Regions from separate parts of the Pantoea sp. PA1 genome, predicted to be linked through region 4. Evidence: predicted binding sites of a transcription regulator. Region 4 holds the regulator's gene; each other region holds the start of a gene.

Region 1 (7,924 bases), on a different contig from region 4:
CCGGGCTTACCCGCCAGCGCCGATCACGCCCTGATGAAACGCATCGTGAATACCTACGGGAAAACCTGGCACACCTGGCATACCGACCGCGATAAAACGCTGCCGCTGGGCATTCCGGCACTGATGATGGGCTTTACGGCGGATGGTCAGATGGATTCCCGGCTGCTGGCCGACCGCGATCGCCGCTTCGACGTCGACAGCAAAGCGGTTCGCGCCCGGCGCGCCGATATCGTGGCGCACCCGGCGGCGGCGGGTGCGAACGCGTGGCAGCAGGGCCAGGTGATCCAGCTCAAGCGGACGACGGGCGGCGGTGAGCACAGTCACGGCCAGACCCGCTTTGGCCCGGCGGAGCAGCTGAAGCAGCCGTAATTCCGCGCTACTCCCAGCGCTGAGCGGCCTGGTGATCGCTGTCGCGGGCATCCACCCAGCGGTCACCCTGCTCTGTCGCTTCGCGTTTCCAGAAGGGCGCGCGCGTTTTCAGGTAATCCATGATGAATTCGGCGGCGGAAAAGGCGCTGCCGCGATGGGCGCTGGTCACGCCGACCAGCACGATTTCATCGCCGGGAAACAGCTCGCCGACGCGATGGATCACCGTGACGCGCTGCAGCGGCCAGCGTTCACGCGCCGCCGCCACGATCTCCTGCAGCGCTTTCTCGGTCATACCGGGATAGTGCTCCAGCGTCAGCGCCGCCACATCACTCCCCAGATTGTGGTTGCGGACTTTACCGGTAAAGGTCACGACCGCGCCATCTTCATCACAGGCGGCCAGCCAGCGATATGCTTCCGCCATGTCAAACGGCGCGGGGCCGACGCGAATCTGCGTATCCATCTTAGCCTCCGGTCACGGGCGGGAAAAAGGCCACTTCATCCCCGGCGTGCAGGGGATGCGTCATCGGCACCAGCGTCTGATTGACCGCCGCCAGCAGCTTACCCGACGCCAGCGCCAGCGCCCAGCGGTCGTCCCTTGCAGCGAGGGATGCGCGCAGTGCCGCCACGTCCGGATAGTCCGCGCTGACCTCCAGTGCGGCCGTGCCGGTCAGCTCGCGCACCTGGGCAAAAAACAGCACCTTAATCATGGGCCACCGCCTGAAAATCGCCGCTTTTGCCACCGCTCTTGCTGATTAAACGCAGCTGATCGATGACGATATCTTTCTGCACCGCTTTGCACATGTCGTAGATAGTCAGCGCGGCCACCGAAGCCGCGGTCAGCGCCTCCATCTCCACGCCGGTTTTGCCACTCAGGCGGCAGAGCGAGGTGATGCGGACCCGGCTGTGCGCCGGTTCTGCTTCGAGGTTCACTTCCACTTTGCTCAGCATCAGTGGATGGCAGAGCGGAATCAGCTCCCAGGTGCGTTTCGCCGCCTGGATACCGGCGATGCGGGCGGTGGCAAAGACATCCCCTTTATGGTGGCTGCCCTCGATAATCATCTGCAGCGTTTCCGGCTGCATCAGCACCAGCACTTCTGCCCGCGCTTCGCGCACGGTTTCAGCCTTGGCGGAGACATCCACCATGTGCGCTTCGCCCGCGGCGTTAATATGTGTAAGTTGAGACATGCTTATTGTTTCTTCAGATGTGAGACAAAATTACAGGGCGCGGTGCGCGCATCGATCTGATCGGCAATGATGCGCTCCCAGGCGGTACGGCAGGCGCTGGTCGAACCCGGCACGGCCAGAATCAGCGTCTGATTCGCCAGACCGGCAATGGCACGTGACTGCAGGGTCGAACCGCCAATCTCCTCATAGGAGATCATCCGGAACAGTTCGCCAAATCCCTCAATCTCGCGGTCAAACAGCGGCAGCAGCGCTTCCGGCGTGCTGTTCTTCAGGTTAAACCCGGTGCCGCCGTTCACGATCACCACCTGCACATCGTCACTGGCGATCCAGCGCGACACGGTGGCACGAATGCGATAGAGATTCTCCGGCACGATAGCGTGATCGACCACGCTGTGGCCCGCTTCCGCCGCCGCGCTGCGCAGGTAGTCACCGGAGGTGTCGTTGCTGGCATCGCGACGATCGGAGACCGTCATCACCGCAATCTGCACCGCCTGAAATTCGCTGGCTGGTTTACCCATACTGCCTCCTGAAATTAGCCGCCAATGTAAGAGAGATTCTGTGTGATGCCGGTGTTGCCCTGATGGAGAAAATGGGTCTGCTTCTTCTGCCCCAGGCTGCTGGCAATGCGCGCCTGCAGTTCAGCCTGCTGGTCGTCCGACGCCAGCAGATCGCGCAGCGGAATGCCGCCGTCGCCAAACAGACAGAGGTGCAGATTGCCCTGCGCGGAGACGCGCAGACGGTTGCAGCTGGCACAGAAATCTTTGGCGTAGGGCATAATCAGGCCGATCTCGCCGACATAATCGGGATGGTAAAAAACCTGCGCCGGGCCGTCACTGCGTTCGCTTTCACGACGCTGCCAGCCCTGAGCGATCAGCTGGTCGCGGATCACCGCACCGGAAACGTGCTGATCGCGGAACAGCGAACCGCCGTCACCGGTTTCCATCAGTTCGATAAAGCGCAGCTGAATCGGACGGTTGCGGATCCAGTCCAGGAAGGTGGTAAGACTGCGGCTGTTAAGATCGCGCATCAGCACGCTGTTGACTTTCACCTGGCGAAAACCGGCGTCAAAGGCGGCATCGATGCCGCTCATCACCTGATGAAATTTATCCTGACCGGTAATGGCGTGAAACTGGCGGGCATCCAGACTGTCCACGCTGACGTTCAGCGCGGTTAAGCCTGCCTCGCGCCACTGCTTCACGTCACGCGCCAGCCGGTAGCCGTTAGTGGTCACCGCGATCTGACGAATGGCGGCGTTTTCACGCACCGCGGCGATGATGTCGGTGAAATCACGGCGCAGCGACGGCTCACCCCCGGTCAGCCGCACTTTTTCCGTGCCGGCTGCCGCAAAGGCCCGCGTGACACGGCGGATTTCATCCAGAGAGAGAAAGCTTTTGTTACGAATTCCCTGCGGCTTGTAGCCGTCCGGGAGACAGTAGGTACAGCGGAAATTACAGACATCCGTGACCGACAGGCGCAGGTAATAGAACTTACGCGCGTATGCATCAGTAAATTGTGACACCAGAACACCTTTCCAGATTGGGAGATGCAGTCATTTCTTCCTGCACCCTGGCAGCTCGATGGCTACGGCCTGAACCCCCTATCCGCAGACTTAGGCATTCAGGCTTGAGTGTACGCTGACCCGTTGATCAGCGCGGTAAACATGATGGTAGCGTGATTCACGCCACTCTTCCATTCGCTGTTTTCGCTATATATTCTTATACATATCGAATTTTCACCGCATTTTCGCGACAGGATACGTTAAAATGCCCGCCTGATTTTGACGTAAGTCATCCGCGCGGGCTTAGCGTTTAGAGCCTCGCCACGCGAAAGGAAGTAAGGAGAAGTATGAATCGCACACTGGCCGATCTTGATCGCGTTGTGGCACTGGGTGGCGGACACGGTCTGGGCCGCGTGATGTCTGCCCTTTCCCCGCTGGGCTCGCGTCTCACCGGCATTGTCACCACCACCGACAACGGCGGTTCAACCGGCCGTATCCGCCGTTCCGAAGGCGGTATCGCCTGGGGGGATATGCGCAACTGCCTGAACCAGCTGATTACCGAACCCAGCGTCGCCTCTGCGATGTTTGAGTATCGTTTCGCCGGTAATGGCGAACTGGCCGGGCACAACCTGGGTAACCTGATGCTGCGCGCGCTGGATCATCTCAGCGTGCGCCCGCTGGAGGCGATCAACATCATCCGCAACCTGCTGAAGGTGGATGCCTTTTTAATCCCGATGTCGGAGCAGCCGGTGGATCTGGTGGCGATGGATGCGGAAGGCAACATGGTTTACGGCGAAACGGCGATTGACGAGATGAAGCAGCCGCCGCAGGAGCTGATGCTGCATCCGAATGTCCAGCCCACGCGGGAAGCGCTGCAGGCGATTGGTGAGGCGGATCTGATCCTGATCGGGCCGGGCAGTTTTTATACCAGCCTGATGCCGATCCTGCTGATGGATGAGATGGCGCAGGCGCTGCGGCGCACGCCCGCCACCATGGTCTTTATCGGCAATCTGGGCCGCGAGCTCAGCCCCGCCGCCGCCAGCCTGTCGGTGGCTGACAAACTGGCGATGATGGAGCGTTACATCGGCAAGCGAGTGATTGATGCGGTGGTGGTCAGCCCGGCGGTCGATACCCGGGGGATTGACGATCGGCTGATCGTCCGTGAACCGCTGGAGGCCGCCGACATTAAATATCGTCACGACCGCCAGCTGCTCAGGGTGGCGCTGGAACACGCCATTCAGGGTTTTAACGGCGCTATGAGGCCGCAATAAACAGCGTACGCAGCTCATGCAGCTGGTCGCGCACGTTCGCCGCCTGCTCGAACTCCAGGTTCTGCGCATGCTGCTGCATCTGTCCCTCCAGCTCGTGGATCTTCTTCTGCAGCGCCTGAGGCGTTAAGGTCAGCAAATCGGCCTGAGCCTGCGCTTCGCCCGGGCGGGCCGGTCTGGCTTTGCCACGGGTTTTCACCACGTTGTTGCCGAGTTCCAGAATATCGGTGATTTTCTTGTTGAGGCCCTGCGGCACGATGCCATTCTTTTCATTGTGCAGCTGCTGTTTCTCACGGCGGCGTTCGGTTTCTTCAATGGCGCGCGCCATCGACGGCGTGATTTTATCGCCGTAGAGAATCGCCTTACCGTTGACGTTTCGTGCCGCACGACCGATGGTCTGGATCAGGGAACGTTCTGAACGCAGGAAGCCCTCTTTATCCGCATCCAGGATCGCGACCAGCGACACTTCCGGCATATCCAGCCCCTCACGCAGTAAGTTGATGCCCACCAGCACATCAAACTCACCCAGACGCAGGTCGCGGATGATCTCCATACGTTCCACCGTATCGATATCGGAGTGCAGATAGCGCACCTTCTCGCCATGCTCTGTCAGATACTCGGTGAGATCTTCCGCCATGCGTTTGGTCAGCACCGTCACCAGGATACGTTCATTGGCCGCCACGCGCTGACGGATCTCCGACAGCAGATCGTCAACCTGGGTGCCGACCGGACGCACTTCGATGATCGGATCGAGCAGACCGGTCGGACGCACCACCTGATCGACCACTTCATTGCCCGATTTTTCCAGCTCATATTTACCCGGCGTCGCCGACACGTAGATGGTCTGGGGCGCCAGCGCCTCAAACTCTTCAAACTTCATCGGACGGTTATCCAGCGCCGACGGCAGACGGAAGCCATACTCCACCAGCGTCTCTTTACGCGCCCGGTCGCCTTTGTACATGCCGCCAATCTGCGGAATGGTGACGTGGGACTCATCTACCACCAGCAGGCCATCGGCAGGCAGATAGTCAAACAGCGTCGGCGGCGCTTCGCCCGGCCCGCGGGCAGAGAGATAGCGTGAATAGTTTTCGATGCCGGAGCAGTAGCCCAGCTCGCTCATCATTTCCAGATCAAACTGGGTACGCTGGGTGATACGCTGCTCTTCCAGCAGTTTGTTGTTCTCCAGCAGCACCCGCCGGCGATCCGCCAGCTCCACTTTGATCTCTTCCATCGCCTGCAGGATGCGCTCGCGCGGCGTGACGTAGTGGGTTTTAGGGTAGATGGTAAAGCGCGGCACCACCGACTCGATCTGGCCGGTCAGCGGGTCGAACAGCGACAGCCGCTCAACCTCTTCGTCAAACAGCTCTACGCGCAGCGCAATGTCATCCGACTCCGCCGGGAAGATATCGATCACTTCGCCGCGCACCCGGAAGGTCCCGCGCTGGAACGCCTGGTCGTTTCGGGTGTATTGCAACTCTGAGAGACGACGCAGAATACTGCGCTGATCGATGATCATGCCGCGGGTCAGGTGCAGCATCATTTTCAGATAGAGATCGGGGTCGCCCAGACCGTAAATCGCGGAGACGGACGCCACCACGATCACATCCCGCCGCTCCAGCAGCGCCTTGGTGGCCGACAGACGCATCTGTTCGATGTGCTCATTCACCGAGGCATCTTTTTCGATAAAGGTGTCGGAGCTGGGCACATAGGCTTCAGGCTGATAGTAGTCGTAGTAAGAGACGAAGAACTCCACGGCGTTATCCGGGAAAAACTCTTTCATTTCGCCATAAAGCTGGGCGGCCAGCGTCTTATTGGGCGCCAGCACCATGGTCGGACGGTTGAGGTCGGCAATCACGTTGGCGACGGTAAAGGTTTTACCGGAGCCGGTTACCCCTAATAAGGTCTGATGGGCCAGTCCATCCTCCAGTCCCTCTTCCAGGCGACGGATCGCCTCAGGCTGATCGCCTGAAGGTTTAAAGGCAGAGTTTAATTTAAAGGCTTTGCTCATGAATGCATTTCCTGCTGGAGAAGTCGGCGGGCAGGCACTTATTTTACTCGGCTATGGTGATTTTGCCAGAAAATAATACTGGATATAAAAACAGTAATGGTGCAATGTTAACCCTGTTGCGGTTCCGCTCCCCTCTCTGGCGCGCGATGAAAATCCAGGCGAAGCGTGTTGCGCAAGGTTATCCCCAGGCAGAGATCGGATTTAACATTTGTCAATAGAGCGTCACAAAATTACAGTCTGGTTACCTGACAGAGAAATCGCAGGCTTGTTTTTTAATAAAATACTGATTTTACTGGCTTTAGCTTATGAGGCCAGAATCTCGTCATTATGTTACCAGGCCCCGTATTTCCTCGCTTCCAACTGGTTTTCATTACCTAATGCACAAGGTTATCCACAGGAATAGTGGATAAGTGATGGCAGCCCCGCCGCCATCAGCTGTGTATAGTTTTTCCCTGCCCTTCTGACACCGCGAAAATAATTTTTTTTCCGTTAAATTTTGCGCCCGCGGCTGGCGGAATAGTCTGCATTTTTAATCCTTCCCCCCGCTGGCCAGGCAAATTTCCGGGCGCCGACTAGAATTCTTAATCAGATTCGTTGCCTTCTCAGAGCACGCCTGCACCAGGAACAGCGCCGCCAGGCACTGCAAAAGTGCAGGTGCGTAATGACCGTGGGGAATTGATAAGTTTTTCTCACCTTTCCTTCCCCGAAAGCAGGCACAGCAGCAGAAAACAGGGCCGTTTTAAGATTTGGCCTGGGAATTGCAGGACTCTCTGGCACCAACGCGCACCAGGCGCACTGAGCTGCAACGGCGACAGGGCCGCTGCTGATGACTTGTTTGCCAGACGACAGAGAGCGGAAGCATTCAGGCTAATGATCGGGAAGGAGAGTGTCAGATGCTGAGTTTACGTTCGGTGAATCAATTTTACGGTCAGAACCACATTCTCTGGGATGTGGACCTCGATCTGGCGCCTGGCACCTGCACCGGCGTTCTGGGCCGGCCTGGCATGGGCAAAACCACGCTGGTGAACTGCATCATGGGCAGACTGCCTATCAACAGCGGCTCTATCTCCTGGAAGGAAGATGGCTCCCCGCCGGAAGATCTGCTGCTGCAACCGGCTGAACAGCGGGCACAGATGGGGATCGGCTACGTGCCGCAGGGCCGCCATATTTTTACCCAGATGAGCGTGGAAGATAACCTGCTGATCGCCCTGCTGGCGGGTGCCAGTCAGCACGATCGCCATCGCGCCATTCCTGAAATGGTGTTCGATCTCTTTCCGGCACTCTATTCGCTGCGCCAGCAGCGCAGCGGCGATCTGCCTGTCGATCAGCAGCAACAGCTGGCCCTGGCGCGTGCGCTGGTGCTGCAACCTAAACTGCTGATTCTCGATGAACCCACCGACGGCATGTCGCCGTGGCTGGAGGAGGAGATGGGCAATCTGATCCGGCGGCTTAACCTCGACTACGGGCTGACCATTCTCCTGCTGGAGCAGCGCCTGTCGCTAATCCGCCGCGTGGCAGACTACTTTCTGCTGCTGCACCGTGGTCGCAATGTGGCGCACGGCAGCATGGCGCAGCTTGACGACTACACCGTCGATA
Region 2 (7,924 bases), on a different contig from region 4:
TGAAGTTACCGAGACGCCCGGCACCCAGACCAAACGGGATCAGCGGTGCAATAAAGTCGGAGACCTGGAAGAAATTACGTTTAGTCCGGCGGGCAAAAATCAGCATCACCACAATCACCCCGATCAGGCCACCGTGGAATGACATGCCGCCATCCCAGACTTTGAACAGATAGAGGGGATTTTCCAGGAAAAGCGGCAGGTTGTAGAACAGCACATATCCAATGCGTCCACCCAGGAAGACGCCCAGGAAACCCGCGTAAAGCAGGTTCTCAACTTCCTCTTTTTTCCAGCCGCTGCCAGGTTTGTTAGCACGGCGTACCGCCAGCCACATGGCGAAAACAAAGCCCACCAGATACATCAGACCGTACCAGTGAAGCGAAACCGGTCCAATCGAGAAGATCACCGGATCGAACTGCGGAAATGCAATATAGCCGTTATTCATCTTTCACCGTCTATTTTTCTACCCTGAAAAGGGGCGTTGTCAGGCACATAAATTAAGGCTGCGCATCATAGCACAGCCGGTTTTTTGAATTGTCGTGCAAATGTAAACACGAATAACGCGCAGAGGCAGAACGTGAAGAGCGTGAGCACCCGTCCGGGACAGGACGAAAATTCAGTCTGTCAGGATGGCGCTTAGCGCCCGCCGCGAATCAGGCCACCCAGGCCGCGCCGCTCCATAAAGGCCGACACCACATGGCGCACTTCGGTGGCGGTATGCGCATTCATTCCCTGCTCGCTGAGCTTCTGCGTTTCTTCGTGATCCAGATGACGCAGCAGATATTTCACCCGCGGGACGTTTTTACCGTTCATGCTGAGATGGCGATACCCCAGCCCGACCAGCAGCGCCACGCACATCGGATCGCCTGCCATTTCACCACACAAACACAGTTCAAGATTCGCGAGACGGGCTTCCTGCGCGATGGCATTCAGCGCGCGCAGCATCGCCGGATGCAGCGAGTCGTACAGGTTCGCGACGCGGGTATTGTTGCGGTCTACCGCCAGCAGATACTGCGTCAGGTCGTTGGTGCCGACCGAGATAAAATCGATCCGCGACGCCAGATGCGGGATCATAAACAGCATGGAAGGCACTTCGATCATCACCCCAATGCGCGGCGCGGGGATCGGGTAGCCCAGCATCTCCTCCACTTCGCGACCGGCGCGATCGATCAGCCGTTTCGCGTCGTCGATCTCGTCGATGTGACTGATCATCGGCAGCAGAATGCTGAGATTGCCGGATGCCGCATTGGCGCGGAGCATGGCGCGCACCTGCACCAGAAAAATTTCTGGCTGATCGAGCGTCAGGCGGATGCCGCGCCAGCCCAGGCAGGGGTTCTCTTCACTGATCGGCATATAGGGCAGCTGCTTATCCGCCCCGACGTCCAGCGTTCGCAGCGTGACCGGCTTGTTGTGAAACAGCTGCAGCATGCCCTGATACTGCGCCACCTGCTCCTCTTCCGACGGGAAACCGTTCTGCAGCATAAACGGAATTTCGGTGCGGTAGAGCCCGATGCCATCCACCCAGCTGCCGAGCGCCTGCTCATGCTCCGGGCTTAATCCGGCATTGAGCATCACCTGCACCCGCTCGCCACTTTTCAGTTCACCCGGCTGATCGACAACCCCTTCCGCCATCCTGCTCAGCGCATTCTCTTCGCTGATCAGGCGCTGATACTCCTGCACCAGCACCGGCTCCGGATCGATCAGCAGCTCACCGCGATAGCCATCGACAATCAGCAGACGTTTGTTGAGCTGATGCGGCTGGATATCCGCGCCCATCACGGTCGGGATCCCCATCGCCCGGGTCAGGATCGCCGCATGGGAGTTGGCTGCGCCATCCCGCACCACCACGCCTGCCAGCCGCTCCTGCGGCAGCTCAGCCAGGGTCGTTGCGGTCAGCTCATCGGCCACCAGCACGAAGCGTTCCGGCCAGGCATTGGTGCCGACCAGCGAGTCATCAAGGTGAAACAGCAGACGCTGGCCCAGCACCCGCAGATCGCCTGCGCGTTCACGCAGATAGTTATCCGTCAGGCTGGCGAACTGCTTAGCAAACTTCTCGATTACCTGTCTGACCGCCCACTCGGCGACCGATCCGCGTTCGATCTCATCAAACAGATCTTTCTTCAGCCGGGCATCGGTCAGCAGGTGGGAGTAGAGGTCGAAAATGGCCGCGCTCTCTTTCTGTGCGCTGGCGCTGAACCGTTTACTGAAGCGGCGAAATTCACTCGCGGCTTCGGTCATGGCGATTGACAGTCGCTCGCGCTCACGCTGCACATCCAGCGTGGAGGCGGCGGAAACCTGATCGAGCAGCGGCTGCGTCTCATCGACCCAGCCAGGTGCCACCGCCACGCCAGGCGCGGCCGCAATCGCGCGTACCCGCGTCTGCCGGAACTGACCAAACAGCTGGCCCATCTGAGACTGCGACAGCAACGCCGCCATCTGGGTCGCCAGGGTGACCAGAAACGACTCTTCGCTTTCATCAAACTGACGGTGTTCGCGCTGCTGCACCACCAGCACGCCAAGAAGCTGACGGCGGCTGATAATGGGCACGCCGAGGAAGGAGCGATAGCGCTCCTCTTTCACTGCGGGGATATATTTGAAGCTGGGGTGGCTCTGGGCGTCCGCAAGGTTAATCGGCTCGGCCAGACGGCCCACTAAACCAACGATCCCCTCATCAAACGCCAGCGTCACAGTGCGGCCACGCGGTTTTTTGAGTCCGCGCGTCGCCATCAGGTAATAGCAGCGACGATCGTGGTCGGCGAGGTAAACGGAACAGACTTCCGTTTCCATCGCCAGACAGATCTCATTGACCAGAATGTCGAGTGCTTCATTGAGACGCGGCGCACTCGCCACTTTTTCTACAATTTCGCGCAACTGAGTGAGCATAAAGGGCGTGGCCTATCCTCTCTTACGTCGATGGGCAGGATTGTTTCGCTGCCCCGCACTCTCCTGCATAGACATCACCACGCCAGCGAATTCCTTCATCACCCGGCGGTAGACGTCGCGTTTAAAGGAGACAACCTGACGCACCGGATACCAGAAACTGACCCAGCGCCAGCCATCGAACTCCGGCGTGCTGCTGTGCTGCACATTGATATCCGCGTCATTACACATTAACTGCAGAAGAAACCACTTTTGTTTCTGGCCGATACATACCGGCTTTGTGTCCCAACGCACCAAACGTTTTGGCAACTTGTAACGCAGCCAGTTACGGGTAGAGGCAAGTATTCGGACATCTTTCCGGTGCAATCCGACCTCTTCAAACAGTTCGCGATACATCGCCTGTTCTGCGGTTTCACCGGGATTGATGCCTCCCTGAGGAAATTGCCAGGAGTGCTGTCCAAAGCGCCTGGCCCATAACACTTGTCCCTGCCGGTTACAGATTACGATACCAACATTCGGGCGGTAGCCATCATCATCGATCACCGGACTACCTCAAAGCAAAATTTGAATAAGCTGATTGTTTCACACTCCTTACAGGCGGTAAACCACTGGATTCATGGGGGGTTGCGCCGTCTTTGTCGGGATAACTCACAGAAAATGGTAAAGTTATGAACAGCAATCAGAAAAATGGTCGATCTTATTCACCTTTTCTGTGGATAGCTTTGTGCAGAACACGGGAGTTAACTGAATAACCTTTTCAGCGCACTCTGAACCGCTGAAAAGAGACCGCATTTTATACCGTTGATTTAAAACATAATAACTTTAATTTCGCCACGTTAATGCGTTTCCTGGCAGGCGGATAAATTCACGCCCGCTGACAATCGGTTAAAATATCACCACACCGCTTTTTATCCACAGAGAATCGCTCAGGGTTAGGCCAGAGCGACGAAATTATGGTCAGATCGTGAAAAGTCAAGGCTGTAAATGGAACCAGTACCGCATCGGGAAGGGGGTTATCCCATTTTTCTGTGGATAACCGGGCTGGAGATCCTGTTCATTGTTGCGGGTAAGCCGGGATAACCCTGGCAGCCTGAGGGTGACATCCTGCAGATCCACTAAAAAAAGCACGATCTATCATGTTATTATCGAAGCCCGATAGGGTTTATTTCAGCCGCACAGGTTACCCTCTTTTTATTGTTCAAATTTTAACCAGCAAGAGTTATCAACATGAGTCACCCGCCAGGCCCGCCTGAAAATGAAGCCAGCCTGCTGGCCCGGGCGCAGGAGTTAGCCGGATTAACACTGGAAACGCTGGCCGCTCGCGCCGGGCTGCCTATGCCTGCCGATCTTAAACGCGATAAAGGCTGGGTCGGGATGCTGCTGGAGTGGCATCTGGGCGCCAGCGCAGGCAGCAAAGCGGAGCAGGACTTTGCCCATCTGGGTATCGAACTGAAAACTATTCCGATTGATGCACAGGGCAAACCGCTGGAAACCACCTTTGTCTGCGTCGCCCCCCTGACCGGTAACAGCGGCGTGACCTGGTCGAACAGCCACGTGCGGCACAAGCTGGCGCGGGTGTTATGGATCCCGGTGGAAGGCGAGCGTGAGATTCCACTGCGGCATCGCCGTGTCGGCGCGCCGCTGTTGTGGAGCCCGGATGCAGAGGAGGAGGAGATGCTGCGTCAGGACTGGGAGGAGCTGATGGATATGATCGTGCTGGGTCGCGTTGAGCAGATCACCGCCCGGCATGGCGCCTGGCTGCAGATTCGACCCAAGGCCGCCAACAGTAAAGCGCTGACGGAGGGCATTGGCGATCAGGGCCAGCCGATCATGACCCTGCCGCGCGGTTTCTATCTGAAGAAAAGTTTCACCGGCCCCCTGCTGGCGCGTCATTTTCTCCTCTGAACTCCCCCGCCCTGGCGGAAATGTCGCAATTTTGTGGGTGATCGGTGCAGCCATTGCGTATAATCGCCGTTTACTTTTCGTTTAGGATTGAATGTCGGTATGTTTGAGTGGATTTCCGATCCCAACGCCTGGCTGGCGCTGGGTACCCTGACCATCCTTGAGGTGGTGCTGGGTATTGATAACATCATTTTCCTGTCACTGGTGGTCGCGAAACTGCCTAAGCACCAGCAGGCAAGCGCCCGTCGCATTGGCCTGATGGGCGCAATGCTGATGCGTCTGGCCTTACTGGCCTCAATCGCGTGGGTTGCCCGTCTGACTAATCCGCTGTTTACGCTGCTGGATCACCCCTTCTCGGCACGCGATCTGATCCTGCTGTTCGGTGGCCTTTTCCTGCTGTGGAAATCGAGCATGGAGATCCATGAAACGATTGAAGGCGGCGAAGGGGAACACAATACCCGCGTTCACTCCTTCCTCGGCGCGATTGTGCAGATCATGATGCTCGACATTATTTTCAGCCTGGACTCCGTTATCACCGCCATCGGCCTCTCCGATCATCTCTTCATTATGATGGCGGCAGTCGTGATCGCGGTGCTGCTGATGATGTTCGCGGCGCGGGTTATCGGTGAATTTGTCGATCGCCATCCGTCAGTGAAAATGCTGGCCCTCTCTTTCCTGATTCTGGTCGGTTTTACCCTGATTCTGGAGAGTTTTGCGGTCCACGTACCAAAAGGTTACATCTATTTCGCCATGTTCTTCTCAATGGCGGTTGAGTGCCTTAACCTGATGCGCAGTAAGAAAAAGCCCGCCTGATAAAGTCAAGGGCGAGCCTGCTCGCCCGGATATTTTCAGAATTCTGCGATTAATCCTGCCGGCAAAACCATTTATTACTACACTTTTTGCACTTGACGATTTGTGAGGGGAAGGCGTGATGAAAGGGCTGGCAGGATTAGCAGCGGTAGTGATAACCGCAGCGTTATTAAGCGGATGCAGTTCAGATTATGTGATGGCGACCAAAGATGGCCGCATGATTATGACCGAAGGCAAGCCGAGCATTGATAAAGAGACCGGCCTGGTGGAATACACCGATCAGTCAGGTCACGCAGTGCAGATTAACAGCGATGAGGTTTCAACGATCATTGAACGTTAAGTGCCTGATTTAATCATCTGCCACCCATTCTGCGCTGGCAGATGATTTCCCCGATTTTTCCCCCTTCCTTCCCCGCCATGGCTCGCGCTATAGTCCCTCAGGACACAACATTCCATTCGCTCTATTCCCGATAAAGAAAAGGAAGCTGGCAATGCACTATCATCGTATTCCCCACAGCACGCTGGAAGTGAGTCAGCTGGGGTTGGGCACCATGACGTTCGGCGAACAGAACAGCGAAGCTGACGCGCATGCTCAACTGGATTTGGCTATCCGTTCCGGCATCAACTTTATTGATACTGCCGAGATGTATCCGGTGCCACCGCGCCCGGAAACCCAGGGTCTGACCGAACAATATATTGGCAGCTGGCTGAAACAGCGCGGCAGCCGCGACAAAATCATTCTGGCCAGCAAAGTCGCCGGCCCTTCCCGTGGCAACGACGCCTCAATCCGTCCGGACATGGCGCTGGATCGCAAAAACATCCGTGCCGCCCTCGACGCCAGCCTGAAACGGCTGAACACCGACTATCTGGATCTCTACCAGCTGCACTGGCCGCAGCGCCAGACTAACTTTTTTGGCAAGCTCGGCTATCAGTACAGCGAAACCACCGCGCAGGTAACCCTGCTGGAGACGCTGGAGGCGCTGACCGAACAGGTGCGGGCAGGAAAGATTCGCTATATCGGGGTCTCGAACGAAACGGCGTGGGGGGTGATGCGCTATCTGCAACTGGCGGAGAAGCATGAGCTGCCGCGCATCGTCAGCATTCAGAACCCCTACAGTCTGCTGAACCGCAGTTTTGAAGTGGGTCTGGCCGAAATCAGCCAGCATGAGGGCGTTGAACTGCTCGCCTATTCGAGCCTGGCGTTTGGTACGCTGAGCGGTAAATATCTGAATGGCGCGCAGCCTGCGGGCGCACGCAACACCCTGTTCAGCCGCTTCACCCGCTACAGCGGTGAGCAGTCACAGCAGGCGATTGCTGAGTATGTGGCGCTGGCCCGACAGCATCAGATTGACCCGTCGCAGATGGCCCTCGCCTATGTGCGTCAGCAGCCGTTTGTCGCCAGCACGCTGCTGGGTGCCACCACCCTTGAGCAGCTGCAGACAAATATCGACAGCTTCAATCTGACCCTGAATGCCGAGATTCTGGAAGGGATTGAGGCGATTCACCGTCGTTTTACCTACCCGGCTCCCTGAGTGCGACTGCCAGCTGCCGCAGAGGCGGCTGGCTTCTCTCACAGCGTGCGGCAGTAGAGCGAGACAGGCTTGTCAGGATACTCCAGCGCCTCTCCCGCCGCCTGCCAGCCAAACCGTTCGTAATACCCTCTGAACGCCGACCAGAGCCACAAGCGTGGAAAGCCCCGCGCCTTTGCATATCCGATAACGTGCTGCTGCAGCGCCTCGCTGACTCCTCTGCCGCGCGCCAATTCATCCACATAGAGCGCCGCCAGCCAGGGGAAGAGATCCTGACGACTGATCAGATCGCAGCGCCAGAGTCCCACTGTTCCGATCGCCCTGCCCGCTTCCACGGCCACAAAGGTGACGGGAAACTCTGCCCCCGTCAGGCTGCTGTTAACCACGCTGGCGAAGAACGCCCGGCTGCTGGCCTCACCGAATGCCCGCCACTGCCAGTCAGTAACCTGATCGGCAAAGTGGGGCGCGTCGCTGAGCAAGACAATCTCCATCTCCCGCTCTCCTCTGAAAAATGCTGACGCGATAAGCCCGCGTACAGGCCGTCCGGTCGTACTGTATCGCTTATTCGCCAATCTCCAGTGCCAGCAACGACTGAATGGTCTGCGCACGGCGGATTTCGCGCGGCTGGCCCTGTTCAAACAGCACTTCCGGGATTAACGGACGGCTGTTGTAGTTTGAGGACATCGAGGCACCATAAGCGCCCGTGTCGTGAAACACGAGGTAGTCGCCGACGCTGGCCGCCGGGATCGCACGCGGTTCTACCATACCGCCTTCCAGCTGGGTAAAGACATCGCCCGACTCACACA
Region 3 (7,924 bases), on a different contig from region 4:
ATCGACTCAGAAAGCAGGAGAGCAGTCTGATCGCTCAGGCGCACCATTGACGCCTCGCGAAAACATCACGCTATAACAACACGCGATAATGCGATAAGGAAAAGGTCATGGTCAGAATTCGGGGTTGGATCGGCGTCAGCGCCTTACTGCTCAGCATCGGGGTAGCACAGGCAGCCGATCCGGTGCGGGTCGGCTCAAAAATTGATACTGAAGGCTCGTTGCTGGGAAATGTGATTCTTCAGGTGCTGGAAAAGCATGGCGTGAAAACCGTGAATAAAATCCAGCTCGGCACCACTCAGGTGGTGCGTGGCGCGATCACGGCGGGCGAACTGGATATCTATCCGGAATATACCGGCAACGGCGCGTTTTTCTTTAACGATGAAAAAGACAGCGCCTGGAAGAATGCCGCCCAGGGCTATGAGAAGGTGAAAAAGCTCGATGCGGAGAAAAACCATCTGGTCTGGCTGACACCGGCACCGGCTAACAACACCTGGACCATCGCTGTGCGAAAAGATCTGGCCGAAAAGAATCAGCTTACCTCTCTGGCCGACCTCAGTGCCTTTCTGAAAAAAGGCGGGACCTTCAAACTGGCGGCGTCGGCAGAGTTTATTGAACGCAGCGACGCCTTACCCGCCTTTGAAAAAGCCTATGGATTTAACCTCACGCAGGATCAGCTGCTGTCGCTGGCTGGCGGCGATACCGCGGTGACCATCAGCGCGGCGGCACAGCAGACCTCCGGGGTGAACGCGGCGATGGCGTACGGCACCGACGGGCCGGTGGCGGCGCTGGGTCTGCAGACGCTCAGCGATCCGAAAGGCGTTCAGCCGATTTACGCCCCGACACCGGTGATCCGCGAATCGGTTCTGAAAGCGTACCCACAGATTGCGGAATGGCTGAAGCCGGTATTCAGCGCGCTGGACGAGAAGACGCTGCAACAGCTCAACGCAAAAATCGCCGTGGACGGTCAGGATGCCAGCAGCGTCGCGACCGAATGGCTGCAGCAGAAGAAGTTGCTGTAACCGATGGTGTTATCGCGGGAAGCGATACGTCGCCCGCTACAGCAGCCGGTGGCCCTGCTGCTGCTGACGCTGCTGAGCCTGGCGCTGGCGGCGCTGCCGTTTCTTAACTTCGCCCCGAACCGGCTGGTGGCCGGGGAACCGCTGATGGGCTCGCAGATCAGCCGGTTCGGGCTGCTGCTTGTGCCGCTGCTGACGCTCTGGCTGCTGTTATGGCGGCCGCCGACGCGGGTAAACCTGGCGCTGGCGCTGCTGGCAGCGCAGCTGATGCTGACCGCGATCCTCTGGCTCAGTGGTCATCAGGCCACGCTGCTCAGCCAGCAGGGCAGTCGTCTGGCACGTACCAGCTTTGCCAGCGGCCTGTGGTGCAGCGGCGCGCTGCTCCTGCTGCTGATCACCGATCGGGTGCGGCAGATCACCCGTCACCGGCTGGCTCAGCTGCTGCTCAATCTGCAGGTCTGGCTGCTGCCTCTGCTGCTGCTCTTCAGCGGTCAGCTCAGCGACCTCTCCCTGCTGAAAGAGTATGCCAACCGCCATGCGGTGTTTGATGCCGCACTGGGACGCCATCTCACGCTGCTGGCCGGCACGGTGCTGCCGGCGTTGCTGATAGCGCTGCCGCTGGGGGTCCTGCTGTTCCGGCGGCCAGGCTGGCAGAGCGGCGTCTTTGGCGTGCTGAATGTGATCCAGACGGTGCCGTCGGTGGCGCTGTTTGGCCTGCTGATTGCGCCACTGGCCGGACTGGCAAATCACTTTCCGTGGCTCGGGGCCTGGGGCATCAGCGGCATCGGCATGGCCCCGGCGCTGATCGCCCTGGTGCTCTACGCCCTGCTGCCGCTGGTACGCAGCGTGGTGGTGGGGCTGCAGCAGGTGCCACACGAGGTGCGCGAAAGCGCGCGCGGCACGGGGATGAGCGGCTGGCAGCAGTTTGTCGCCGTCGATGTGCCGCTGGCGCTGCCGGTCTGGCTGGCGGGTCTGCGGGTAGTGGTGGTACAGACGCTGGGTATGGCGGTGGTCGCCGCGCTGATTGGGGCAGGCGGCTTTGGTGCGATTATTTTTCAGGGCCTGTTAAGCAGCGCGCTCGATCTGGTGCTGCTGGGGGTGATCCCGGTGATCGCGCTGGCGGTGGCGATCGATGCGCTGTTCCGCCTGCTGATCTCACTGCTGGAGAGAAAAGATGATTGAGTTCAGGGGCGTTTCCCGCGCCTTTAACGGCAAAACGGCGGTAAAAGATCTGTCGTTACAGGTGGCGGAAGGGGAGTTCTGCGTGCTGCTCGGCACCTCCGGCTCCGGTAAATCAACCACCCTAAAGATGATCAACCGGCTGGTGGAGTTCGACAGCGGTGATATCCGCTTTGCCGGTGAATCAATTCGCCAACTGAATGCCCGCACGCTGCGGCGACGCATGGGCTATGCCATCCAGTCGATCGGACTGTTTCCGCACTGGACGGTGCAGAAGAATATCGCCACGGTGCCTGAACTGCTGGGCTGGCCCCGCGCGCAGATCAACGAACGCATCACGGCGCTGCTGGCGCTGCTGAATCTGGACGCACAGTTGCTGAAGCGCTATCCGCATCAGCTCTCCGGCGGGCAGCAGCAGCGGGTCGGCGTGGCGCGAGCGCTGGCCGCCGATCCGGAGGTGCTGCTGATGGATGAGCCGTTCGGGGCGCTCGATCCGGTAACGCGAGGCGCGCTGCAGCAGGAGATGCTGCGTATCCACCGGCTGTCGGGGCGCACCATCGTGCTGGTGACCCATGACATCGACGAGGCGCTGACCCTGGCGGATCGCATCGTGCTGATGGATAACGGTGGGATTGTTCAGCAGGGCAGGCCGGTGGAGCTGCTGACCCGGCCAGAAAATGATTTTGTCCGCGACTTCTTTGGTCGCACGGAAATGGGGGTAAGACTGCTGTCGCTGGAGCACGCCGGAGATGCCGTCCGGCGCGGCGAGTGGCTGACGGGCGAACCCATCGCCGCGACGCTGACGCTGCGTGACGCCCTGTCGCAGTTTATCACCCGGCGCACCGATAAACTGCCGGTGGTCGACGATCAGCAGCAGCCGCTGGGCGTGCTGCACTTTAGCGATCTGCTGCAACTGCGCGAGGGATTAGCATGCGCTGGCTGAAAGATCCGCTGCTGTGGCTGGTGCTGCTCTACGGCGCGCTGCTGGCCCTGATGCCCTACAGCGGGCCGCTGTTTCACACATGGTTTCCCGACCTGGCGCGGCCACTCTATCAGCAGGAGAGCTTCTGGCAGCTGACGCTGGCGCATCTGCTGCTGGTGATCACGGCCAGCCTGCTGGCGATCGTTCTGGGCATCGGCAGCGGCGTGCTGGTCACGCGGCACGCCGGTCGCGCCTTCCGGCCGCTGATGGAGACGATCGTGGCGGCGGGGCAGACGATTCCGCCGGTGGCCGTGCTGGCGATTGCCGTGCCGGTGATGGGCTTTGGGACCTGGCCCGCCGTCGTTGCGCTGCTGCTCTATGGGTTACTGCCGATTTTACAGGGCACGCTGGCCGGACTCGACAGCGTGCCCGCCAGCAGCCGGGAGATCGCTACCGGGCTGGGTATGAGCCCCTGGCAGCGGCTGTGGCAGATCGAACTGGCGCTGGCTGCGCCGGTGATCATCGCCGGAATACGCACCTCGGTGATCATTAATATCGGCACCGCCGCCATCGCCTCGACGGTCGGGGCGAAAAGTCTGGGGTCACCGGTGATTATCGGCTTAAGCGGTTTTAATACGGCGTATGTGATTCAGGGGGCGTTGCTGGTGGCGCTGCTGGCTATCGTCAGCGACCGCCTGTTTGAGCGCCTGCAACGCTGGCTTAGCGTGAGTGAACGATGAGAGAGTATCCGACCAGCATCAGTCCGCTGGTGCCGCCGACGGCCATGATAAAAAAGAGCGTGGCGAAAAAGGCTTTTTTGCAGTTCATGGAGAAAACCTGAGCGTGTTAACAGTGAGGCGGGGATAATAGCGCGCGCGAGGCAGCAGGCAAAGCGCCCGGCGTGCGTTTTTTGTTATCAGGCGGGTTCGTGCAACCGCACGGAATAGCCCTGTTCCTGCCAGTGTGACAGCTGTTCCTGCTGACGACGGGTCAGTTTTTTACCGGTAAAGACAAACATGTTCATGCCGGGAAAGAGTTCAGGACGCGGCACGTCCAGCGGTTCGGCCAGTACATCAATCCGCCAGCCGTGCTGCGACAGACGCCAGCCCTCCAGCCAGATGCGGGTGCGATCCTCGATACCCCAGCCGATGATCAGCGCATCCTTGCCCGATTTTTTGCGGCTGCCCGTCAGGCAGAACGCGACATAGTCGATCAGCAGGCCATCCAGCAGGCTGCACATCGTGCGGGCGGTGTTCTGGTCCAGACTCAGCTTCTGGCGCACCGGCATAAAAACGTGGTCGATCAGCGCATCAATCGGATGCTCGCGGCCAATCGCGGCAATTTTGTTACGAAGTTTTGCGGGTCTGACGTGGCGCAGAACGCTGATCAGCTCATCCTGCAGGGTTGTCCAGCCATCATGGGCATCCACGTCGCCCCCTTCCAGCAGTGCCTTGACTTTACCGACCGGCACGCCGCTTTCAATCCAGCGCATGATCTCTTCGATGCGCTGTACATCTTCTTCATCAAACTGACGATGCCCGCCTTCGGTGCGCTGTGGCTTCAGCAAGCCATAACGACGCTGCCAGGCGCGCAGGGTGACTGGGTTTATGCCACAGCGCTCGGCGACGTCACCGATACTGTATAAGGTCATAAATGCCTCTTTCGATTGGTCTGAGTGCGATTACCATAACGAAGCCAGTTAAGTTGTACAATACATTTCGCAATGTACAACTTGACTGATACGCCTGTTTTTAGCTATATCTCATTTCAGAGAATAATTCCCTTATATGAGAAAATACCATGCCGGAGCTGAATACGGAGCAACGACTGGCGGTAAGGCTGGCAGAATTACGCCTGCAACGCGGCTGGTCACTGGATGAACTTTCTGTCGCCACCGGCATCAGTCGCGCGTCATTATCGCGCATTGAGCGAAGCGAGACCAGCCCTACTGCCGCATTGCTTAACCGGCTGTGTGCCGCCTACGGATTAACCATGTCTCGCCTGCTGAGTGAGGTTGAGGAGTCGTCGAGTCTGCTGGTGCCTTATGATCAGCAACCGGTCTGGCATGACTCGTCCAGCGGTTTTATCCGCCGCAATGTTTCACCGCCCGCACTTCATTTTAGATGCGAACTGGTAGAGGGCAAATTACGGCCTGGTGCACGCATTGAATATGATGCGCCACCCATCCAGGGACTGGAGCAACATATCCTGCTTCAGGCAGGCGGCCTGACCGTATCGGTGGCCGAACAGCAGTGGACGCTGAAGCCCGGTGACTGTTTACGCTTTCACCTCACCGGAAAATCGGCTTTCGAGGCGCATCTGACCGAAGGCGCACACTATCTGCTGGCGGTGGCAAAACCATGATCGATTATCAGAGGCTTTCACCTGAACAGGCACAACAGGAGATCGATGGGCTGACGGCAGTGCTTCAGGCCTGCGTGGCCGATGGCGCCAGTGTCGGATTCGTGGATGCCGCCGATGTGGCGGTGATGACGCGCTTCTGGCAGCAGCGGGTAGCCAGTCTGACCAGCGGGGAGAGCGAACTGCTGGTGGCGCGTCAGCACAACCGGATTGTGGCGACGGTGATCCTCAGTCGCAGCGCGATGCCGAATGGCCGCCATCGGGCCGACGTCAGCAAGCTGCTGGTGCATCCGCAGGCGCGGCGTCAGGGGATTGCCCGCGAACTGATGCAGCGCGCTGAGCAGCTGGCCCGCGGGCAGGGCAAAACGCTGCTGGTGCTGGATACCCGCAGCGGTGACGTTGCCAGCGATCTCTATCGCTCGCTGGGCTGGCAGGTGGCAGGGTCGATCCCCTTTTATGCCGAGTCGACGGCAGGCGTGCTGGATGCCACCACCTATATGTATAAGGTGCTGGCGTAGCCTGCTTCTGCGCCGGACGACCCGGCGCTGAACGCCTCCGCGATATCCGCTGAAATTTCCGACGGCGCACGAAAAATTCAGCACGAAAGCTGACGCCGCCGGGATACTGTGTAAAAATACAGGCCATTTTTTCGGTGTGGTAACGCAACTCATGGCCCTGACAGCCGCAGTAAAAAGCCAGATAGCGCAGTGGTATAAAGCGCTTTCGCAGCAGGTGCCTGATTTCATTCCGCGTGCGCCGCAGCGTCAGATGATCGCCGAAGTGGCAAAATGTCTGGCTGGCGACGATGCGCGCCACCTGGCGGTGGAAGCGCCGACCGGCGTGGGCAAAACGCTCTCCTATCTTATTCCCGGTATCGCGGCCAGCCGCGCCCAGGAAAAACGGCTGGTGATCAGCACCGCCAACGTGGCACTGCAGGATCAGATCTTCACCAAAGATCTGCCGCTGCTTAAAAAAATCATTCCCGATCTGACCTTTACTGCCGCCTTTGGACGCGGACGCTATGTCTGTCCGCGCAATCTGGCCGCGCTGGCAGCCGATGACGATCAGCAGGGCGATCTGCTGCTCTATCTGGACGACGACGCCGTCAGCAGCACCAAAGAGGAGCAGACGCAGTGTGGCCGCCTGCAGAAGTCGCTGGATCGCTATCAGTGGGATGGCCTGCGCGATCACAGCGAGGAGAACATCAGCGACAGCCTGTGGCAGCGGCTCTCCACCGACAAGGCGAGCTGCCTGGGCGCGCACTGCCGCTGGTATCGTGAATGCCCCTTTTTTGTCGCGCGCCGCGAGATTGAGCAGGTGGATGTGGTGGTGGCGAACCATGCGCTGGTGATGGCCGCGATGGAGAATGAGTCGGTACTGCCGCCCGCTAAAAACCTGATGCTGGTGCTGGATGAAGGGCATCATCTGCCGGAAGTGGCCCGCGATGCGCTGGAGATGAGCGCCGATATCACGCCGGGCTGGAGCAGCCTGCAGCTCGATCTCTTTATCCGGCTGGTCGACGGCATCATGACCCAGATGCGGCCGAAATCGCCGCCGCCGCTGGCAAACCCGGAAAGGCTGAAAGCGCACTGCGATGAGCTGCGCGAACTGCTTACGGTGACCGCCCAGGCGCTGAATCCGCTGCTGCCGCCCCATAACCAGCCGGGCGAATATCGCTTTGTGCTTGGGGCGCTGCCGCAGGAGTTACTCGACCTCTGCGCCCGGCTGTTTAAACTCAGTGACGCGCTGCGCGGGCTGAGTGAAGGCCTGATCAATGCGCTGAGCGAGCAGACGGGCAAGGTCGACGTCGTGCGGCTGCACCGTAATCTGCTGCAGCTCAATCGCCAGTTTGGCTGGTTCGAATCGATCAGCAAACTGTGGCGGCTGGCGGCAATGGAGAAAGCCTCCGGTGCGCCGGTTTCAAAATGGATCACCCGTGAGCTGCGCGAAGGGCAGGCGCATCTGCTGTTTCACTGCGCCGGTATCCGCGTCAGCGATCAGCTGGAGAAGATGCTGTGGCGCAAAATCCCGCATGTGGTGGTCACCTCCGCCACGCTGCGTTCGCTCAACAGCTTCAACCGCCTGCAGGAGATGTCGGGACTGAGCGAAAAAGCGGGCGACCGCTTTGTGGCGCTCGACTCCCCGTTCAACCACGTCGAGCAGGGCAAGCTGGTCATCCCGCAGATGCGCTATGAACCCCTGATGTCGCACGAGGCGGAGCATATCGCCGAAATGGCCGGTTTCTTCCGCCAGCAGATGAAAGAGAAAAAGCACAAAGGGGTGCTGGTGCTGTTTGCCAGCAACCGGGCGATGCAGCAGTTTGTCACCTCGCTGCCCGATCTGCGGCTGTCGATGCTGGTGCAGGGCGATCAGCCGCGCAGCCGCCTGGTCGATCTGCACCGGCAGCGGGTTGCTAAAGGCGAAACCAGTATTCTGATTGGCCTGC
Region 4 (7,924 bases):
TCATCAATCCCGATACGGGTTTTCACCGTGACCGGAATCGACACCACGTCGCGCATCGCTTTCACGGCATCTGCGACCAGAGTGGCTTCGGCCATCAGGCAGGCACCGAACCGGCCATTCTGCACCCGATCAGAGGGACAGCCGACGTTCAGGTTGATCTCATCGTAGCCGCGCTGCTCCGCCAGCTTCGCGCACTGCGCCAGCGCCGCCGGATCGCTTCCGCCCAGCTGCAACGCAACCGGGTGTTCAGCGTCACTGTAAGCCAGATAATCCCCTTTGCCATGAATGATCGCGCCGGTCGTCACCATTTCGGTGTAGAGCAGGGTGTCGCCGGTCAGCTGACGATGAAAATAGCGACAGTGCCGATCGGTCCAGTCGAGCATAGGGGCGATGGAGAAGCGTTGCGAAGAAAAAGTAGCCATGTAGCGCAGACAATCCGGTAATTAAGGGTGATGGAATTCTGTGCAAGGATAACACAAGGGCGGGCGATAGTGCATCGCCCGCCCCCGGAGAGCCGGGATAATCCGCTTAGAAGTTAAAGCCCAGCTGCATCATCGCGCCCCAGGTATTGTTAGCACCGACGGAGCCAGCCAGATCCAGATGGACAGCTTTGTTAAACGGCGACAAGCCAAAACCTGCTGTGGCCACATTTTCGTCGTTAGACCGCATATCCGCCCGATAACCTGCGCGCAGCTGCAGCCAGTCAAGTACGCGGTACTCCGCACCCACTGCCGCATACTGGCTGTTATCCTGAGTTTTGAAGCGTTTCGTTTCGGTGAGATCCACATCGCCGGTCACGGTAAACGGACCTTTATCCCAGGACAGACCGGTGGTGACCAGCGGGCGAATCTGGTAGGTGTCGCGGAACCCGTTAACCTCCCGGGTCTGCAGATCGCGTGAAACCAGGTTCTGTCCGGTCACACCCAGCGTCCAGTTTTCAGCAAAGGTGGTCGCCAGACCGGCATCAACGTTAAAGCCGGTGTCGGTGCTGCGATACTGACTGTTGTTGATGTCATTTTTGTCGTAGTTATAGATGCTGGCAGTGTAGTTATAGAGCCAGGTTTTCTGCACTTTTGGCGTCACGCCCACCGACACCGGCTGACCGGCGACAGTGAACTCATGCGCCACCGCCACACCATAATCGGTAACCAGGGCCGCTAAGCCGTTCGCACTGGAGCGAAGGTTATTCTGATCGCCCGGAACGGGCAGAATCGTACCGTTAGCAACCCCGCGCAGGTAGTTGATATCACTCTGGACCACATTGGCGCGGACGTGTGCCGTTCCGTAGGCTTTGGCGATAAAGGCGAAAGGCAGCGTTTCATTGGGGATTGTCACGGCGACGGCCGCACCCGCACTGCCGTCCGCTTTGTTACCGCGCAAATCGCTGAGCTTGTCAGCGACATCGCCGGAGGCAGCACGCAGTTCAGGATAACCACGCAGATAATCGGCAAACGTCAGGTTACCAATCACACCGCGGTAACGATCCACGGTGTCGGTAATATCATCGACTTTATCGATCAGCTTATCTTTGTCCGTTACCTGAATGCCTGCTGAAGGAATAATAATGCTGACATTATCGTCAGATTTAGCACGCGTCATTAATGCCGGGTTCGCCAGCACTGCAGAGCCATAAACAGAAGATGCCACGCCGGTGCCGCCCATGGCGTCATTACGTGCATCATACCAGGTCCCTGCCGCCATGGCGGAGGAAGAAAGGAAAAGCGCGGTCGCTGCAGCGGAACAGATCAGCGCTGAGCGTTGAGCGGATTTTTTCACCATTTGCCTGCCATCACCTGAGAAAGTGTCGTTGATACATTCAACAACTGAATAGTTTGTCAGCCCTATTGTGAACCCTGGCTAACGCGTTATTGCTGTGAATTCAAAGGAAACAGTGTCTTAATTCAAAGGATTGGACGTTTTACGACCAGAATTAGCGTGTAATTATTAAAAACGGACCGGCTAATTTCAAATAATGTCAGACTTTTATTAAGTCTTTCTGAACATTACTTCTTAACTCAGTGAGATGCAAAGCAAAAGGACAAAAAATTCTGCTCCGGTTGATTTACAGGTGGATCGGTTTTTTCGTCAGATTTGAGATAGAGAGGAGCGAAAATGCCACAGGCGCTGTTTTTTCAGGCTAATTGTGCTGTTTTAACAGACAGAAACGCGCTTCAGCACCCTGACAGGTTATGTGATAAAATAACATCACTTATTCAGCGGAGAATTTTCATGACTACCATGACGTCGCAGCAAATTTTGATTCAGGCCGAAAAAATGTGCCTGCAACGTGGTGTGCGTCTGACTTCGCAGCGCGCTGAAGTGTTGCGTCTGATGGCGGAACAGCCGGGCTCAATCAGTGCCTACGATCTGCTGGATCAGCTCCGGATCAGCGAACCTCAGGCCAAGCCTCCCACGGTTTATCGTGCGCTCGACTTCCTGCTGGAGCAGGGTTTTGTGCATCGGGTGGAGTCCAACAACAGCTATGTGATGTGTCACCATTTTGAGGCGCCGGCTCATACGTCGGTCATGCTGGTCTGTGACCGCTGCGCCGCCGTCACCGAGAAGCAGGCGCAGGGCGTGGAAAAGATTATCGCCACGCTGGCGGGTGAAGCGCAGTTTGCCCTGCGTCACAGCGTGATCGAAGCCCATGGCTTATGCGAAAACTGCGCGGAAGCAGACGCCTGTACGCAGCACGAAAACTGCGGACATGACCATCAGGATGAGGGTAAAAAGCGCGGACGACGGGGATAAGCGGCGGAACAATCACTATCGGACTAAAAACGTTCTGCCTGCTCAGGCCGCAAACCAGCTGTGCTGACGCCAGTGCCTGCGCCAGATGAGCCACAGTGAGAGGCCGCGCAGCGCCAGGAAAACCGTTACCGCCAGCCACAAACCGTGATTGCCCAGCACCGGCACGCTCAGCAGCGTCAGAAAATAGCCTGCGGCTGCCACCACCATGCTGTTACGCATCTCACGTCCGCGCGTTGCGCCGATAAACATCCCATCCAGCAGATAACACCAGACGCCGATCAGCGGCATAATCACCTGCCAGACCAGATAGCGGTCGGCCGCCTGCTGCACTGTCTGCAGAGAGGTCAGCAGCATCACGATCTGCGGGCCGGTAAAGGCATAAACCAGCGAGAAGAAGAGCGCCACCGCCGCCGCCTGTCGGCAGGCAGAGCGCCAGACGCGCAGCAGTTTGCTGCCATCTTTTGCGCCATGCGCTTCACCTGCAAACGCTTCGACGGCATAGGCAAAACCATCGAGCGCGTAGGCGGTAAAGGTAATGAACATCAGTAATACGGCGTTCACCGCGACCACCTCCGGCCCCAGCCTGGCGCCCAGCACGGTCAGCGAGGCGAAACAGAGCTGCAGCATAAGAGAGCGCAGCATAATATCCCGGTTGAGGCGCAGCAGCCGGGCGCTGTCACCGCGCCAGCTCTGTTTCAGCAGGCTGAATGGAATGCCGCGCAGCTTCAGAACCCGCCAGACCATCATGCCGCCGACGCCCAGCGTGATATATTCCGCCAGTGCCGTGGCGGTGGCTGCCCCCGCAACGCCCCAGTGCAGCCCCATGACCAGCCAGAGGTCGAGCACGATATTCACCAGGTTCCCCACCACCAGCAGGATCACCGGCGCACGCGCATACTGCACGCCCAGCAGCCAGCCCAGAATCACCAGGTTCGCCAGCGTGGCAGGCGCACTGAGCCAGCGGATCTGAATAAACAGTCCGGCCTGTGCCAGTACCAGAGGATCGCCGCCAACCAGATGGGTAGCCAGCTGAATAATGGGGTAACGCAGCGCGACAAACAGCAGACCCGCCAGCAACGCCATGATCAGCGGCTGGATCAGGGCGCGTGCCAGCGCCGTTTTGTCGCCTGCCCCGAAGGCCTGTGCCGTCAGGCCCGTGGTGCTCATGCGAAGGAAAAGCAGCAGCATAAAGAGGAAGCTGGTGACGGTCGTCCCGACCGCGACCCCGCCAAGATAGACCGGGCTGTCGAGATGACCAATCACTGCCGTATCGACCACGCCCAGTAAGGGAACGGTGATATTTGACAGGATCATGGGCAGCGCGAGCCGCCAGAGATTTTTATCGGTTGCCGTGATAAAGCGCATTCGCCATTCCGTGCTCAGTGTCGCTGCGCAGAGGCGGCAGCGACAAAATCAGGGCAGACAGAATAGCACCAGAAAAGGCGAATGCACGCAGGCGTCAGAATCAGAGCCATTCGCCGTTGCGTACGACACCCACCGCCAGACCTTCCACGGTCAGCGACTGGGCACGCGTATCGACAACAATCGGGTCGAAGTCGCTGTTTTCAGGCAGCAGATGCACGATAGCACCCTGCTTTTTCCAGCGTTTCACCGTCACTTCATCGTCAATGCGGGCCACCACGACCTGGCCATTGCGCACATCCTGCGTTTTATGCACCGCGAGCAGGTCGCCGTCCATAATCCCGATATCTTTCATCGACATTCCGCTGACGCGCAGCAGGAAATCCGCCGAAGGTTTGAACAGGCCCGGATCGACTTTGTAATGCGTCTCGATATGTTCCTGCGCCATGATGGGCTCACCGGCAGCAACCCGGCCAATCAGCGGTATGCCTTCTGAGGCTTCTTCTTCCATTAGCAGACGGATGCCGCGCGATGCGCCGGAGACAATCTCAATGACGCCTTTGCGCGCCAGCGCTTTCAGATGCTCTTCTGCCGCGTTTGGCGAGCGGAAACCCAGCTGCGCGGCAATCTCGGCACGCGTAGGCGGCATGCCTGTTGAAGTAATATGGTCGCGAATCAGGTCATAGACCTGCTGCTGCCTGCTGGTTAATGCTTTCATCCCGCCCCCTGGTTGTTTATACAGTCGCTGTGAGTATATACAGGTATTGGCGAAATGAAAACCGATTGTCAGGGAAAACGCGGCCTGAGCCGCGTTATGGAAGGTTTATCGCAAATGTGTCCAGAGCAGCGCGATCCAGACAAACAGGGCCAGTAAGATAGCCAGCAGTACCGCTGCCGAACCCATATCTTTTGCCCGGCCCGCGAGCGGATGATGCTCCTGACCGATGCGATCGACCACCGCTTCAATGGCGCTATTGAGGATTTCGACGATGACCACCAGCACCACCGACCCAATCATAAGGATGCGCGAGATCACATCAACGTCCAGCCAGCACGCGATAATGATCGCCGCCAGCGCAGCCAGGGCTTCCTGACGAAACGCCGCTTCATGTTGCCACGCGGCACGCAGCCCCTGCCAGGAGTAACCGGCGGCTTTTACTATTCTGATAAGTCCGGTGGCATTATTTGCCATGTGTGGGAACCCTTTTATCGGATTGACGTCAATGTCTGGGCTGCGTGCATTTGGCACCACCACAGATCTTCGCTGCACTTTCTGGTATGCTTGCGGCGCTTTGCTAACAAGAGGCTTCATGTTGTCTATGTCAGGTTGGCGTAAACTTTATTATAAATTGCTTAATTTACCACTCTCGTTTCTGGTAAAGAGTAAGGCCATTCCGGCCGATCCCGTGTCTGAACATGGTCTGGATCCGACCCGACCTATTATGTATGTTTTGCCTTACGATTCGAAGGCTGACTTACTGACTTTGCGCGCGCAGTGTCTGCGGCATCATCTGCCCGATCCGCTCTCTCCACTGGAGATTGATGGTTCCCTGCTGCCTCGCCACGTCTTTATCCACGATGGCCCGCGCGTCTTCCCCTATTTTGTACCCAGCGTGGAATCGGTGAAAATTTTCCACGATTACCTGGACCTGCATCGCAATAATCCCACGCTGGATATTCAGATGCTGCCCGTCACCGTGATGTTTGGCCGCGCACCGGGACGTGAAGTTCAGGGCGAAGCCACACCACACCTGCGGGTGCTGAACGGCGTGCAGAAGTTCTTTGCGGTCATCTGGCATGGGCGCGACAGCTTTGTCCGCTTCTCGCCGACCGTGTCGCTGCGGCGTATGGCCACGGAACATGGGACAGATAAGTCGATCGCGCAGAAGCTGGCCCGCGTCGCGCGTATCCATTTTGCCCGTCAGCGGCTGGCTGCGATTGGCCCGCGTTTACCGGCCCGTCAGGATCTGTTTAATCGCCTGCTGCAATCCAAAGCGATTGAAAAAGCCGTAGAAGATGAGGCGCGCAGCAAAAAAATCTCCCATGAGAAAGCGCAGCAGAATGCCGTCGAGATGATGGAAGAGATTGCGGCGAACTTCTCCTATGAAGCAATTCGCGTTACTGACCGGGTGATGGGCTGGCTCTGGAGCCGTCTCTATCAGGGCATCAACGTCAATGGCGGCGAAAAAGTGCGCCAGCTGGCGCAGGATGGTCACGAGATTGTCTATGTGCCCTGCCACCGCAGCCACATGGATTATCTGCTGCTCTCCTACGTGCTCTATCACCAGGGCCTGGTGCCGCCGCACATCGCAGCAGGCATCAACCTCAACTTCTGGCCAGCCGGTCCGATCTTCCGTCGTCTGGGTGCCTTCTTTATCCGTCGCACCTTTAAAGGCAACAAGCTGTACGCCACGGTATTCCGCGAATACCTCGGTGAGCTGTTCACCCGGGGTTACTCGGTTGAGTACTTTGTCGAAGGTGGCCGTTCACGCACGGGCCGTCTGCTGGACCCGAAAACCGGCACGTTAGCCATGACGCTGCAGGCGATGCTGCGCGGCGGCAATCGTCCCATCACGCTGGTGCCGATCTACATCGGATATGAGCATGTGATGGAAGTGGGTACTTACGCCAAAGAGCTGCGCGGCGCGGCAAAAGAGAAAGAGGGCTTCATGCAGATGGTGCGTGGCCTGCGTAAGCTGCGCAATCTCGGTCAGGGTTACGTTAACTTTGGCGAACCGCTGCCGCTGGTTAACTATCTCAACAAGCGCGTGCCGGAATGGCGTGACTCGATCGATCCGATTGAGCCACAGCGTCCCGGCTGGCTGACCCCGACCGTGAACGATATTGCGGCTCGCGTGATGGTGCGGATCAATGAAGCCGGCGCGGCTAACGCCATGAACCTCTGTGTTACGGCCCTGCTTGCCTCACGTCAGCGCTCACTTACCCGCGAACAGTTGATTGAACAGCTGGAGTGCTATACCCAGCTGCTGCGCAATGTGCCTTACTCGCCGAATGCGACCCTGCCCGATCTCTCCGCGGAAGCGCTGCTGGATCACGCCATGGGCATGAACAAGTTTGAGAGTGAAAAGGACAGCATTGGCGACATCATCATTCTGCCGCGTGAGCAGGCGGTGCTGATGACCTATTACCGCAACAACATTCATCACATGCTGGTGATGCCGTCGCTGATTGCCGCCATTGTTCAGCAACACCAGACGCTGAGCGAAGCGGAACTGCTGCGTCAGGTCAGCCTGATCTATCCGATGCTGAAGAGCGAGCTCTTCCTGCGCTGGGAGACGGATGAGCTGCCGCAACTGCTGACTGAACTGAGTCAGGAGCTGGCGCGTCAGGGTCTGATTACGCTTGAGGCCGGAGAACTGCGGTTTACCGGAGCGCGCTATCGCACGCTGCAACTGCTGGCCGCCGGTGTGCGTGAAACGCTGCAGCGTTATGCCATTACCTTCTCGATTCTCAGCGCCAAGCCGACGATTAACCGCGGCACGCTGGAGAAAGAGAGCCGGACGCTGGCACAACGTCTCTCCGTGCTGCACGGTATCAACGCTCCGGAGTTCTTCGACAAAGCGGTCTTTACCTCACTGGTACTGACGCTGCGTGATGAAGGCTATATCAGTGACAGCGGAGATGCGGATGTGGCGCAGACCCAGGCCACCTGGCACATCCTGGCTGACCTGGTGACCAGCGATGTCCGGATGACCATTGAAACGGCTGTCGCGCACGACTGATACCCGCGTAAAGCAAAAAAGGCGACCTCAGGGTCGCCTTTTTTATGTCGCACAGGGCTGTCTGGCAG

The links. Region 4 encodes LexA, which represses DNA repair genes until DNA is damaged. Its sites were predicted from a motif close to TNCTGTATGTACATACAGNA; they were not measured.
Region 1: a site for LexA is predicted at 6,405-6,424, ahead of uvrB (excinuclease ABC subunit UvrB). Genes of this name have one in related genera too.
Region 2: a site for LexA is predicted at 3,854-3,873, ahead of mutH (DNA mismatch repair endonuclease MutH). Genes of this name have one in related genera too.
Region 3: a site for LexA is predicted at 6,101-6,120, ahead of dinG (ATP-dependent DNA helicase DinG). Genes of this name have one in related genera too.

What each region holds. Positions count from the first base shown of each region.
Region 1 is NZ_JBXGEE010000001.1:390,623-398,546, reverse strand. It holds gene AC1V0D_RS02155 (OBAP family protein) at 1-369, shown strand, start outside; gene moaE (molybdopterin synthase catalytic subunit MoaE) at 377-829, opposite strand; gene moaD (molybdopterin synthase sulfur carrier subunit) at 831-1,076, opposite strand; gene moaC (cyclic pyranopterin monophosphate synthase MoaC) at 1,069-1,554, opposite strand; gene moaB (molybdenum cofactor biosynthesis protein B) at 1,557-2,072, opposite strand; gene moaA (GTP 3',8-cyclase MoaA) at 2,087-3,073, opposite strand; molybdenum cofactor riboswitch at 3,063-3,196, opposite strand; gene AC1V0D_RS02125 (gluconeogenesis factor YvcK family protein) at 3,400-4,323, shown strand; gene uvrB (excinuclease ABC subunit UvrB) at 4,307-6,328, opposite strand; gene AC1V0D_RS02115 (ABC transporter ATP-binding protein) at 7,222-7,924, shown strand, end outside.
Region 2 is NZ_JBXGEE010000004.1:305,710-313,633, reverse strand. It holds gene lgt (prolipoprotein diacylglyceryl transferase) at 1-442, opposite strand, end outside; gene ptsP (phosphoenolpyruvate--protein phosphotransferase) at 634-2,880, opposite strand; gene rppH (RNA pyrophosphohydrolase) at 2,893-3,420, opposite strand; gene mutH (DNA mismatch repair endonuclease MutH) at 4,105-4,782, shown strand; gene AC1V0D_RS17020 (TerC family protein) at 4,882-5,592, shown strand; gene AC1V0D_RS17015 (YgdI/YgdR family lipoprotein) at 5,711-5,929, shown strand; gene AC1V0D_RS17010 (NADP(H)-dependent aldo-keto reductase) at 6,081-7,121, shown strand; gene AC1V0D_RS17005 (GNAT family N-acetyltransferase) at 7,160-7,609, opposite strand; gene lysA (diaminopimelate decarboxylase) at 7,680-7,924, opposite strand, start outside.
Region 3 is NZ_JBXGEE010000001.1:437,837-445,760, forward strand. It holds gene osmF (glycine betaine ABC transporter substrate-binding protein OsmF) at 108-1,019, shown strand; gene AC1V0D_RS02330 (ABC transporter permease) at 1,023-2,198, shown strand; gene AC1V0D_RS02335 (ABC transporter ATP-binding protein) at 2,191-3,138, shown strand; gene AC1V0D_RS02340 (ABC transporter permease) at 3,126-3,857, shown strand; gene AC1V0D_RS02345 (MerR family transcriptional regulator) at 4,034-4,768, opposite strand; gene AC1V0D_RS02350 (helix-turn-helix transcriptional regulator) at 4,918-5,481, shown strand; gene AC1V0D_RS02355 (GNAT family N-acetyltransferase) at 5,478-5,996, shown strand; gene dinG (ATP-dependent DNA helicase DinG) at 6,148-7,924, shown strand, end outside.
Region 4 is NZ_JBXGEE010000002.1:31,049-38,972, reverse strand. It holds gene dusA (tRNA dihydrouridine(20/20a) synthase DusA) at 1-422, opposite strand, end outside; gene AC1V0D_RS10975 (conjugal transfer protein TraF) at 529-1,779, opposite strand; gene zur (zinc uptake transcriptional repressor Zur) at 2,230-2,751, shown strand; gene dinF (MATE family efflux transporter DinF) at 2,794-4,116, opposite strand; gene lexA (transcriptional repressor LexA) at 4,217-4,831, opposite strand; gene AC1V0D_RS10955 (diacylglycerol kinase) at 4,937-5,305, opposite strand; gene plsB (glycerol-3-phosphate 1-O-acyltransferase PlsB) at 5,433-7,856, shown strand.